4 regions of the Mesobacillus subterraneus genome follow, and region 3 is predicted to be linked to each of the others. Evidence: predicted binding sites of a transcription regulator. Region 3 holds the regulator's gene; each other region holds the start of a gene.
The links. Region 3 encodes Rex, which represses fermentation and respiration genes when NADH is low (regulators of the CRP and FNR family bind a similar motif). Its sites were predicted from a motif close to TTGTGAAATATTTCACAA; they were not measured.
Positions count from the first base shown of each region.

Region 1: a site for Rex is predicted at 1,535-1,552, ahead of hcp (hydroxylamine reductase). Genes of this name have one in related genera too.
Region 2: a site for Rex is predicted at 1,407-1,424, ahead of LC048_RS15275 (YwiC-like family protein). Genes of this name have one in related genera too.
Region 4: a site for Rex is predicted at 1,726-1,743, ahead of LC048_RS24055 (AtpZ/AtpI family protein). Genes of this name have one in related genera too.

Region 1 is NZ_CP129019.1:1,326,694-1,330,041, reverse strand. It holds gene hcp (hydroxylamine reductase) at 170-1,471, opposite strand; gene LC048_RS06715 (Hsp20/alpha crystallin family protein) at 1,697-2,173, shown strand; gene LC048_RS06710 (YppG family protein) at 2,920-3,348, opposite strand, start outside.
Region 2 is NZ_CP129019.1:2,932,465-2,935,812, reverse strand. It holds gene LC048_RS15285 (respiratory nitrate reductase subunit gamma) at 98-520, shown strand; gene LC048_RS15280 (MEDS domain-containing protein) at 650-1,222, opposite strand; gene LC048_RS15275 (YwiC-like family protein) at 1,482-2,198, shown strand; gene LC048_RS15270 (Crp/Fnr family transcriptional regulator) at 2,260-2,952, opposite strand; partial or broken gene argC (N-acetyl-gamma-glutamyl-phosphate reductase) at 3,177-3,348, shown strand, end outside.
Region 3 is NZ_CP129019.1:4,159,236-4,162,583, reverse strand. It holds gene LC048_RS21640 (ABC-F family ATP-binding cassette domain-containing protein) at 1-821, opposite strand, end outside; gene moaC (cyclic pyranopterin monophosphate synthase MoaC) at 994-1,488, shown strand; gene LC048_RS21630 (redox-sensing transcriptional repressor Rex) at 1,516-2,181, shown strand; gene LC048_RS21625 (YdiK family protein) at 2,206-2,406, opposite strand; gene LC048_RS21620 (CPBP family intramembrane glutamic endopeptidase) at 2,410-3,141, opposite strand.
Region 4 is NZ_CP129019.1:4,619,415-4,622,762, reverse strand. It holds gene atpE (F0F1 ATP synthase subunit C) at 1-151, opposite strand, end outside; gene atpB (F0F1 ATP synthase subunit A) at 223-933, opposite strand; gene LC048_RS24060 (ATP synthase subunit I) at 958-1,329, opposite strand; gene LC048_RS24055 (AtpZ/AtpI family protein) at 1,336-1,557, opposite strand; gene LC048_RS24050 (S8 family serine peptidase) at 1,936-3,348, opposite strand, start outside.

The DNA.
Region 1 (3,348 bases), 2.0 Mb from region 3:
ACTAGCATATGAATAAGGAACCCGAACAAAAGACAAACGTCTCGAGGGGCTAGGCCGCTCGAGCTTGATGAAAAAAAAACTGGATTGTTTTCGACATCGACATCTTTTTATCATTTCCCAGTATATAAAAAACGCCCGGAGCAATATTATGCTTCGGGCGTTCATATTATTATTCAGTTTTGCTTAACCCCATCATTGTTTCCAAATCTTCCTGTGCCGTTGTGATCAACTTCAGATTGAAGGTTTCCTGAAGTACTTCCATCACTCCATCAGAAATGAATTCTGGCGGCTTAGGCCCAATGCGAATATCCTGGATTCCGAGACTGAACAATCCAAGCAGGATTGCTACAGCCTTTTGCTCGAACCAAGAAAGGACGATACTTACAGGCAGATCATTTACTTCACAATCAAACGCATCAGCCAATGCCTTAGCGATTTTTACAGTGGAAACAGAGTTATTGCACTGTCCAAGATCCAAGTATCTAGGAATATCAGTTCCAGGAACCACTCCATAATCCACATCATTGAATCGGAACTTTCCGCAAGAAGTTGTCAGGATAACAGCTTCTGGAGGTAGTGATGTTGCAAGCTCACGGTAGTATTCTCCGCCTTTACCTGGAGCGTCACAGCCTGCAATCACAAAGAATCTCTTGATCTTTCCGGACTTTACTGCTTCGATGACCTCTGGAGCCAGGCCGATCACTGTTTCATGATGGAAGCCTGTCACCAATGTTTCTTCAGATTCCATATTCGCCTCAGGAAGCTCCAAAGCTTTTTCAATTAGCATGGTGAAATCATCATTCTCTATTTTTCTTACATTCTCAAGACCTGTAACTTCATAAGTAAACATACGGTCTGCATATGAACCTTTGATTGGCATTACACAGTTTGTCGTAGCCAGGATTGCTCCTGGGAACTTTTCAAACAAGCGGCGCTGGTCAAACCATGCTTTTCCGATATTCCCCTTAAGGTGCGGGTACTTTTTCAATGCCGGATAGCCATGCGCTGGAAGCATCTCTGAGTGAGTGTAAATGTTGATGCCTTTTCCCTCTGTTTGTTTAAGCAATTCTTCAAGTGCGAATAGGTTATGCCCCGTTACAACGATGCATTTTCCTTCAATTTTATTCTGGCTGACTTTTACAGGCTGAGGGATACCAAGGCGGCTTGTATGTGCTTCATCCAGCAGCTCCATCACGCGAACCGCTGATTGACCAACCTTCATAGCCATGTCGATATGTTCTTGTACATTAAAGTTTGAGTTAGTTAATGTCATATATAATGCTTCGTGGGTTGTTGCGTCAACAAATGGATCAGTAAAGCCAAGCTGGTTGGCATGTGTTCTATATGCTGCGATCCCCTTTAAAGCAAAGATCATAGTGTCTTGCAGACTTGCAATTGTTTCATCTTTTCCACATACACCAACAACTGTGCATCCTCCTGTTGGCGTTTGCTCACACTGGTAACAAAACATATGTGTATTCCCCTCTTCTGCGTTATTTACTGTTTTTAGCATACCGAGGATGAAATTATGGTTATGTGACCTAAATCACACTTAAGGCATTTTTCACAAAGTGTTCAAAAAGGTAAGGCGATGGAATGAAGTGTCATCAAGGAAATAATAGCTCAATCTTGAACATGGACATTCTTCTCAACATAACCTATTTATATGAATTTCTGCAGAGGAGGATGTGCATCGATGGCAACCAACAATCCTGACCGACCAAAAAGACATGAAGCCCTTGAACAATGGTTTAAATCCGTAAACCAGCTGATGCAGGAGAAGCCGGTAAAAGGCATACTCCAAAGTATTGATGATTTTTTCAGACAGCCCTTTCCGCATTCACCCTTCAATGTTGGGGTGCAAGAAACAGAAAAGGAATATATTGTGACAGCAGAATTGGCAGGAGTTAAAAGAGACCAGATTTCCATAAATATAATTAATAATTCGCTGACAATACTGGTCAATCAAACTGACGTCACTTCGGAAGTCAATGAAGTCTCAAAAACGGAGAGGCACATGGCTGCGGCGCGGCAATTAAGCAGGACGATCCCCTTTTCAGTTCCGGTCAATGAAAGAAAGACCCGCGCTTCCTATCGAAACGGTCTACTTGAAGTCAAAATCACAAAAAAACAAGGCAAGAAGATTGATATATTGTCAGATCACGTTGAATGAAATGATAAAACTTTTATCGTACCCTTATACCAGACGAAACCCTCGTATAAGGATACGATTTGCCCTTTATCGTACCCTTATACCAGACGAAATCCTCGCATAAGGATACGATTTGCCCTTTATCGTACCCTTATAGCGGACGAAATCCTCGCATAAGGATACGATTTGCCCTTTATCGTACCCTTATACCAGACGAAATCCTCGCATAAGGATACGATTTGCCCTTTATCGTACCCTTATAGCGGACGAAACCCTCGCATAAGGATACGATTTGCCCTTTATCGTACCCTTATACCAGACGAAACCCTCGCATAAGGATACGATTTGCCCTTTATCGTACCCTTATACCAGACGAAACCCTCGCATAAGGATACAATTTACCCTTTATCGTACCCTTATAGCGAACGAAACCCTCGCATAAGGATACGATTTGCCCTTTATCGTACCCTTATAGCGGACGAAATCCTCGCATAAGGATACGATTTGCTCTTTATCGTACCCTTATACCAGACGAAACCCTCGCATAAGGATACGATTTGCCCTTTATCGTACCCTTATAGCGGACGAAACCCTCGCATAAGGATACGATTTGCTCTTTATCGTACCCTTATAGCGGACAAAAACCTCGCATAAGGGTATGATCAAAAAACAAGCAGGCTAATTATTCGATAGCCTGCTTTTTTTTGTTCCTATAGCTTTCGATTCACCTCATAGTATTTCAGAAAATCTGGAAATCTCCATCTTAATTACACCTTAAACATTCCGCCTAGACCTTTGACGAGCGAAGACACCTGTGTCACGGCATTCATCATCTGTCCAGCAGTATCTACCATTTTGTTGACATCCAAATTTCCATCCTGGCTTTTGAAAGAGTTCATGATTGACTGCAAGCCAGAGGGCTGTTTAGGCATGAACGCATATTGTGGGTATGGGTTGAAGTTCTGATAATCCGCTTGTGGATTATAGTACCCGTAGATGGGGTCTCCCTCAGGCTCAAGCGGGTTTTGGAAAAGCATCTTAGAATAGTCATTCTTGTTCCCGCCCATTTGGTTAGGCTGATTCCAATAAGGATTCGCTTGCTGCATATTTGGATTCATAGGGTTGACCTGCTGCATATATGGGTTCACCGGGTTCTCCTGCTGCATATATTGGTTTTGCCAATTTCCTGGCATCCC
Region 2 (3,348 bases), 1.2 Mb from region 3:
AACGGCGACTTTTGTCACTGTCACTTCATGCTTCCCCGGTTAGAATGTTAAATGGGGTTCATGTTGAGAGATATGTGTGAGGTGAGAGCAATTGGAAATGCTACAAATCTTTTTATGGATTGTATATCCGTATACTGTTGCAGCAATAGTGGCAATGGGGCTCGTTTGGCAATATGACGAATCAAGAGAAGAAGAAACGCGTTCGAAGGCAGGAAGTTTTCTGCTTGTCGTCGTGAAGACGCTAATGGTTGCCAGCACAGCAACAGGCATTGCTATCGTGCTGTCGAGCAGTATAGCCTACGAACCAGTATTGCTGTTTAGATGGCTCATCAGCCTTGCCCAATTGCAGCCAGATATGAGCCTGGTCACGGACGTATCCATTCTCTCAAAGGTGCACTTTATTATTGTTTTCCTGTTCCTACTAAGCCTGGCATTCACGAAGGAAATTTACTATTTATTAAAACCGCATTTATATATAAAGAAAATCTATTTAAAACTGCAATTCGATAGAAGAGGCTGAATTTAGGTTTTGTTATAGATTGAATAACGAAATCAAAAGAAGCTATGTGAAATAGTACTACTTGTTTAGGTAATGGTTAAGTAAAAAGTGACATAAAAAACGCTTAGGGGGGCTCCTAAGCGTTTTTCTTTATCTTTGACCACTTGGTAATTGGTATTCATCAGAGACTGTGAAATTATCATCTTTTAGAACATAAGGGTGTGTTTCCAACAGGATTTTTATGAGATGGTCTGGCATTTTCAGCCCTTCGTAAGCACAAATCAGTGGAAAATAAAGTGTGTTTACAGCTTCGTCTACAATTCTTTCAAAATCTTCAATGATATGCAGTGGGTCTTTCATAGAGGCCCACTCAACATGTGCCCAGGATCGGAAAGAGGTTCCATTTTCTATATAAGGCTCCACCATCTTATTAAAATAATCCAGTATTGCAGGAGGATGATAATTGCCGCTGGAATAATAAAAATCAAAGTTGTTAACCCAATGAACAAATTCCATTTGATCTTCCGCTAATCGTGAGCTTAGTTCTTTGTTGATTAAACGAAATAGAGGTTCATTTTCAATGAAGATAACATATTCTTCCGCCATAACGGCGTCTTCTATGTAACTAACAGCTTGTTCAATGTATTTATCTAATTCATTATAGGCATACAGGACATGGACGCTCCGTTTGTCTTTAAACAACTGATTCATTTGGTTTTTCATTTGATCACCCCTTCTTTTGCAATCACCTTCCAGTTTACTACAATTCTGTTTATAAAGAAATGGCTGTACAAGTTGAATTCGCTGACTAAGGGGCTCAGGCTTTTTGATAAAAATAATGAACGAATGCCTTTATAAATATGTTGTTTTTGACAGTTCGGTGTCATTTTGATATCCACACTGATATATGTGATGTGTTTCACTTATGCATTCCTTTGCCTGCTTTATATTTAAGTTAGGAAACATAAGGGAGTGTTCATTCATGAAGTTATTTATGCCAAAACAGCATGGGGCCTGGGCGATGTTGATCATCCCTTTCTGGCTTGGGGCAGCGGCAAGTGAAATAGTTTGGCAGCATATCCCGTTTTTTATTGGATGGCTATTATTATATTTAGGCACATATCCACTTTTGTTGATGTTCAAGAAAAAGAAAATCCCATATTATCGTAAATGGGTGCTTATTTATATGATCCCCGCTCTTGCGTTCTTAATGGTTCCATTGTTCACGACACCAACAATCGTCACGTTCGGATTTTCGATGATTCCGTTTTTTATGCTTAATGCCTACTTCTCTGCTAAAAATAAAGACCGGGCGCTGCTGAATGATCTAAGTGCCATCGTTGTATTTTCTATAGCCGGTTTGGCCAGCAGCTTTCTGCCAAATGGGGAAATCAATGAAAACGCACTGCTTGTTTTTACTTCCAGTATTCTATTTTTTACCGGAAGTACATTTTATGTGAAAACTATGATTCGCGAAAAGAAGAACAGCCAATTTAAATGGATTTCCTGGACCTACCATCTATTGGTACCTGTACTGTGGCTCGCAGCTGGAGAAGTCATAGTCGCTGTTGCCGCAGTAGCAAGCTTGATCAGAGCTGTAGCATTTTATGGAAAACCGCTTTCTGTCATGAAGGTAGGGATATACGAAATCGTGAACGCAGTGCTTTTTTTTATCATCATGCTGTTTGCGATCTTGTAATGATAGTCAATGCGAAAACAGAGAATAAGTAAAGCCGCCAGTGATGCACTGACGGCTTTTTCTATTCTATATTGCATATCTCTATCGGGCAATTTTCACAATCTATTTCTCTCTTCAGCTTATTGAGTGCATGGACGGTAATGAATCCTTTATCAATGGAAATGATTTTACTTTTCCTTAAATCGCTCAATAATCTGTTCACGACTTCGCGTGAGGTTCCACAAAAGTTTGCGAGCTCCTGGTTCGTCAGCGATACATCAATCTTCAAGCCGTCTTCTGTTTTTACTCCGTAACTGTTTACCATCCGGATCAGCGTTGAGTACAAAGCCCCTTTTTTACCATGAAGGACCAGGTCTCTGAACCTTGTTTGCGATTTGCGGTGCTGCAGGGAAAGCCATTTAACAAGTTCCAGTGCCAGCCCGCTATCCTTTTCAATTTCAGCCTCTAGCTTATCCTTTTGAATAACCGCCACGGTCCCGCTTTCTGAGGCGCGGGCATTCAAGATATGCTGAGATGCTGGGCTGAACAATGACAACTCACCAACCAATTCGCCAGCTGAACACATTCTGATTGTTAATTCTCGTCCATCTGGTACCATTTTGCTTATCTGAAATTTCCCGCTCTGGATAATGTACAGCTCAGCTGCGGCATTACCTTCTTCAAAAAGGAAGCGTCCTTTGTCAATACTCTTTATTCTGTGGACTTTTTCAAAAAGCTTATTCAAATTTGGTGACAACGTTGTTGCAGTCAACATATGAATACCACCTTATTTACGGGAGTGATATACTCCCTTCCGTATCTAATATTAATATTATTATATTGTAAAGCATACAAAGCCAGCAATAAAATTGTGAATTGTTCACATATTGTTAATAAATCTATTGCGTTTTCCTTCCGTTGTTTTTATAATAAAAAGAAATTTATTTATAATTATAAAATTATGTGTTTATTTATGCATATGTTGAAAGGAGGTTTCAAGTGAAGGCAGCGATTATTGGTTCCACTGGATATGGCGGAGGAGAATTGATCCGTATCCTGGCAAATCATCCATATTTCCATATTCATTCAATCCACACAACAAGAGATGAAAAACCTGTTTCCGAAGAATATCCCCATTTAACAGGAATTTTCGATAAGGTCCTCACCAAGA
Region 3 (3,348 bases):
TTGATCTCATCCTGCTGTTTCTCAAAAAGTTTCAGATCACGTTCGTAATTCGCGGCTTTCTGTTCTAAATACGAGCTGTAATTGCCAGGAAACTTCGTCAGCTGGTGACGAGAGATTTCATAAACCTGGTTCACAACCTTATCAAGGAAGTAGCGATCGTGTGAAACGATCAGAATGGCTCCGTTATAGCCCTGCAAATACTGCTCAAGCCAGGACAGCGTGTCAATATCCAGGTGGTTCGTCGGTTCATCTAGAATCAAAATATCCGGACGGGTCAACAAAAGCTTCGCCAATGCGAGTCTAGTTTTCTGTCCACCGCTTAAAGTGGATATTTTTGTGGAATAATCAAAAGAATGGAAGTTCAGACCGTGCAGGACGGAACGAATATCGGCTTCATACTGGTAGCCGCCTTTTTCCTTGAACTGAACCTGAAGCAAGTCATAATCTTTCAAAACCCTGTCGTATTCTGTCTGGTTGGAGAGAATGTCAGGATCCGACATTTTTTCTTCCAATCTGCGTAAGTCTTTTTCCATGCTGTGCAGATGGTCAAAAACAGCCAGCATTTCATCCCAGATGCTTTTTTCGGATTCAAGTCCGGTATTCTGAGCGAGATAGCCAATCATTGTCCCTTTAGGACGGATGATTTCACCGCCATCATGAGCTTCATACCCGGCGATGATCTTCAGCAGGGTTGATTTTCCTGCGCCATTCCTTCCAACAAGCGCGACACGGTCGTTGGTCTGTATTTCAAACTTTATATTCGATAAAATAAGATCAGCAGCAAAATATTTTGATAGCTGATTAACCTGTAATAAAATCATTATTTTTCACCTCTATTGCCTTAGAGATAGTGTAACTCAATAATATAGGCACGGCAATATGTGTGAACTGCGATAGGGGGATAGTGTAACCCTGAGTATTGTGAATACTGAAACAAAGTTCACACACAAGTTTGACAAAATAGTGTATCATTTGATAGAAAGGAGCTTACATATGGCAGAATTTACTCACTTTAATGAAGAGGGCAGAGCGAAAATGGTCGATGTCAGTGAAAAACCAGAGACGGTCCGCACAGCAGTCGCCCATTCAAGCATAACCGTGAACGAAGATATATATAGTAGAATCACTGAAAATAAGATGAAAAAAGGGGATGTACTGGCTGTCGCGCAGGTAGCGGGCATCATGGCAGCAAAAAAGACATCTGAAATCATCCCAATGTGCCACCCTATTCCTTTGACAGGGATTGACCTTTCATTCGATTGGGAGCAAAATGGTAATGACTATATCTTAAATATCGCCGCAGCTGTAAAAACAAAAGGGAATACAGGTGTAGAAATGGAAGCGTTAACAGCAGCTTCAGCATGTGCGCTGACTGTTTATGATATGTGCAAGGCCGTTGATAAAGGCATGGTGATTGGCAAGACGTATCTGGTCGAAAAAACCGGCGGTAAAAACGGTGATTTCAAGAGAGAAGAAAAGTTGAGATAGAAATACGGACAGGGTGGAGGATGGAGAATGACGAATGATGCTATGAAGATTCCGCAGGCAACCGCAAAACGTTTGCCACTGTATTACCGGTTCTTATTGAACTTGCATTCTTCAGGAAAGCAAAGGGTATCATCCGCGGAGCTAAGTGAAGCGGTAAAAGTGGATTCAGCAACAATCCGAAGAGATTTTTCCTACTTTGGAGCTTTAGGTAAAAAGGGATACGGCTACAATGTGAATTACCTGCTTTCCTTTTTCCGTAAGACATTGGATCAGGATGAACTGACGAAGGTTGCCTTGATTGGTGTCGGTAATCTGGGAACAGCATTTTTGAATTATAATTTTTCAAAAAACAATAATACTAAAATTGAGATTGCTTTTGATGTGGATCCTGGTAAGGTTAACACGAAGATCGGCGACGTGGCAGTGTATCACATGGATGATCTTGACAGGGTTGTCGTCGAGGAAGGAATCCAGGTGGCTATCTTGACTGTTCCTTCAGCGGTAGCACAGCCGATAACAGACCGATTGGTGCAGGCGAATATCAAGGGAATTCTGAACTTCACGCCGGCAAGGCTGAATGTGCCGCCTTCCATCAGAATCCATCACATTGATTTGGCGGTTGAATTGCAGTCATTGATTTATTTCTTAAAACATTATCCAACAGATACGGAAACAACTGAATCAGTGGAATAAAAAAATAGCTCCTTGCTGAAGGAGCTATTTTTTCTGTACATTCTTCAGTTTGAAATGGAACATGATCATTCTAATGCCTGATCCAAAATCGAACGTGGCTAGGGCAACAAGTAAATAGCTAAAGAATCCCCAGCCTGTCTCGGTTACATTCTGGATGGCAAAATAGGTAAACAAGCTGCCTAACAAGATGTAGACAATGCCTGAGAATAAAGGCGATTGCTTCATAACTTAAAATCCCCCAATAAAGCTTTGAATTTTCTCTGCTTCTTTTATCATTCTCTCAATGTCTTCCCTAAATACAGATTGAAGCAGGACAACCATTGTATTCATAGTAACGTGGGCGATTATCGGCACGATGATCCGTTTCGTTTTGACATAAAGGAAAGCAAAGGTGAAGCCCATCGCTGAGTACAGGATCACATGCTCCGGCTCCATATGCGCAAGCGCAAAAATGACAGAGCTGATCAGCGCGGAGAAAAAGAAATTCATTTTCTTATGCAGACTGCCAAATATGATTTTACGAAAGACGATTTCCTCTAATATTGGGCCGATAATTGAGCTGACCAAAATGATGACTGGGAACATTTCAATCAGTTTAATGATTTCCTGTGTATTCTCCGAGCCCATTTCGATGCCAAGCATATTTTCGATGTTGGCAGCTATTGATTGTGCGAACAGAGCAAGGAATACACCTGCGAAAGCCCAGGCAGCAGAACTTGCCGGAGATGAAGCATCACGTAGGTCAGCCTCTGTCTTGCGTTCTTTCCTTAGAAGCAGAAGCACGATCACAAGTGTCAGTGAAAAGCTGATTACGAGCCAGTATGGAATTGAGAGTGTCTCCATTTCCTCAAGGCTTTTTCCCATTGCAGCTCCGATAATGGCAACAATCGGGATGCCAATCAAGCTAGAAAGCTGCATGGCAATATAGGCAATAATGACGTACCAGTATTCCTTTTTCAATAGGATAATCTCCTTCTATTCGGATCGGTTTATGTGTATGCCATAAAATCTTTAATAAAGAATGTTATCTATCCATTTTACTAGTAATCATCAGGAAAGTTCAAATATCAGGGTGTCATTTGAATGTTTTGGTTAAAATTCCTTTGAACTGGCATACTCTTTAAGGTGTCCTTTTTTTGCCAGGCATACTTCCAAAGCACGAAATAT
Region 4 (3,348 bases), 460 kb from region 3:
CAACCCCGATGAACATTGTAGTTTGAAGCATACCGCGAGCTTCTGGCTGACGAGCGATACCTTCTACTGTACGTGATACGATCAAACCGTTACCAATACCTGCACCTAGTGCTGCTAAACCGATTGCGATTGCTGCTGCTATAAGACCCATTATAAATTTCCTCCTTTAATGTATGAAAAAATGTTTTTTTTAGTTTTGTCCATTAAATGAACAGGTATATATTAATGGTCATGGCTCACTTTATGAGAGAGATAAACCATCGTTAACATTGTGAAGATAAATGCCTGGATTGCTCCGACGAAAACGGAGAAACCTTGCCATACAAGCATTGGAAGTGCTGCGGCCAATGTGCCGACAGCATCAGTTGCTAGGCTGGCTGCAAGCAGACCCAACAGGATCTCACCCGCGTAAATGTTACCGTAAAGACGAAGACCAAGAGTGAGCGTATTTGCGAACTCTTCAATGATCTTGATCGGGAACATGAACCAAAACGGCTTAAAGAATTCCTTGCCATACTCGGCGGTCCCCTTAAGCTTGACGCCATAGTAATGGGAAAGCCCTACCACCATGACTGCAAGAGTCAGTGTGATGACTGGATCGGCTGTAGGTGATTTCCACCAAAGTTCATTGTCGACAACGACAGAGAACGGCAGTCCCAGCATATTGGCAACAAACACATACATAAGCAATGTGATGCCAAGTACGTGGAATCTTCCCCCGTCTTTCCAGTCCATCGTGCTATTGATGATTCCTTTGACGAAATCCATAATCCATTCCATGAAATTTTGAATTCCTGTCGGTTTCATCGCAAGCCTTCGAGTGGAAAGTACTGCAATGATGAAAACGATAGCACTTGCTACTGTGATCATCAGCATGTTTGCCAGGTTAAAATAAAGTCCTAAAAATGGAACTAAAGGAGCTTCATGATGCATCAGTTAATTCACCTCTCTTCCCCGCTATTTACGTAAATGAAAAGACTGGACAAAAAAATCTATCATAATGACAATATAGGCTGTCATTAATCCCAAAACCGTAAATACAAGGTCAATGCGATCCGGGTATTCCATCGCAACGATTACAGCAAGCGCTCCGGTCGCAAGCCTCGACATCGAGCCGAGAGAGCGTACCTTCTTCCCCTGCACCACCGAATCCCCGAAGTTGTTCATCTTCCTCGCAAGCAGCCATAAATTAAAAAGGCTCAGGCTTGTACCAAAGATCAACCCTGCAAAAACAGATTGATAGCTTGTAAAGCCGTACCCGAGTACGTATAGAGACAACAAGGTGAATATGTATTTGCGCTGGCGAATAAACAAGTCCTGAATTTCCATAGGTGGCTAGTCTCCCGAAAAGAAGTGTTGGATGAGGCGGAGCATGGCATAAACACCTGCCGCCAATCCGATCAGCAATCCGAATATTAAGAAAAGTGGCTCTGCACCAAGGGTACGATCAAGCCATCTTCCGGAGAAAATGCCAATTAAAATGGAGCCTACCAATTGAGATAGTATAGCGGACATGAGTGCCATCGCTTGTAAAGGGTGGCGGTTGTTTCGGCGCATAAAAAACGCATCCTCACATTTGAGAATGGGAGCTTCAGGGGGTGAAAAATCATTTTCAGAAAAAAACAATATTTTCACTAAAAAAAGCTTGCATATCAACATTGAAAACCTTATCATTTTATGCCCTTTGTAAGCATACAATAGGCAAATGTCAATGTCAATCCATTGGGGTGAAAAAATTCACAAAGTTTTCACTGTGAATATATACAATTAACCCTATTTTAGTATTATATTATAAAAGCTTATTTTCCCTGTCATTTCAATGTGCTTTTTTCCATTCATGCCGGTTTTTGAGAAAAATAAAACTTTAGAAAAAAAATTCAGAGCCGGAAAGGAATGACCTTTTTCCGACCCTAAATCATTCCATAAATCACTGCTTCAATCGTGCTCCCGATTCCCTGTATTTTTACCTATAAAAATCATGGCGTCTACTGTACTCTCTCGGCCTTTTTTCTTTGCGAAAACCTTGGCAAGATACATTCCTTCCTCGGGCAATTTCTCCAGAGGTATTTCTTTTCCTACCATGCCCTTTTCCAGCTTTCTTCCCCAATCAAGGAATCCGACGAAGCGGTATTGATCGGGATCAAAAAGCGCGATGCCAAATTCGTCTGCTCCTCCCGGCAAATAGACTTCATAGCGATAAGCCCCGCCGTTATCTGCCGGCGCGAAGTCGAAGCCCATCACCCGCGGGTAATCCGGTTCTTCCAGAACATACAAGTATGGAATCCTTATCATATATTCTCCATCATCCATCAGCAGTCTGCCGTCATGGATTTTATCTTTCAATAATGCTGGAGTGGCTTGCATCGCCACCTCCAAGCTTTTCGCTTCATTCGGCTTTAGCGAAAAGCTCATCGGAAGCTCCCACTCTATTCCCTGTTCTTTTTTTGGAATGGAAAATGAATAAGTTTTGGTGGTTGAACCCGTATTTTTGACTGTCATTTTCGCACTGTGACGATGCATGTTATCTGCAAGCTGGAATTTTCCAAATTGTAGCGAGCCCGGAATGACCAGACTCTCCGTATTGATCGCTTCCTCCAGCTGAATCCTTCCTGCTCCCTGCTCGTAAGTCCGGTACCGCTTGCCGTCACGGTCGCTAATATCCTTGGCAGTATTCATGATTGCCGCCTTGATCTCGGCTGGGGACCAGTCTGGATGGGCCTGCTTGATCAAGGCTGCCGCTCCTGCAATATGAGGTGCTGCCATGCTCGTCCCTTGAAGAGGAAGGTAACCTCCGGGAATCGTACTGTTGATTGCAACGCCAGGCGCGACGATATCCGGCTTGATTTCCCATGTGTCGGTCACCGGACCGCGTGAGCTGAAGTCAGCAAGAATATCTTTTTCTTCTATTAAATCCATCCGGATGAGCATGGAGTTTTTATTGAGCTGCTTTTTTAGCGCCAAGCCATCTTCTTTGCTGATTGCAGCCACCGGAATTGGCAGGTTCTCTTCTAGATTCCCAAAGAATGTTCCTTTTGTGTTGTTATAGATGATCACTCCGATTGCTCCTGCTTCAAATGCATTCTTTGATTTTTCGGTAAAAGTAAGATTACCCCTCTCGACTAGGACAAGCTTATCCCTTACACCTTTCATCTCTTCTTTCGTTCCCAGCCCTGCAAAAACAAGATTTTCACTTTGGGTAATATTCCAATTATCCGAACCCTGTAAAAGTTCTAGCCGTATTTCTTTAGATATTCCCGGGGCATTGAAGTACGGCACCTGCATCGGAGGTGTCGACGCGCCAACCGAAATGGCCTTTGAAGCGGTGCCGGGTGATCCCACTGTCCACCG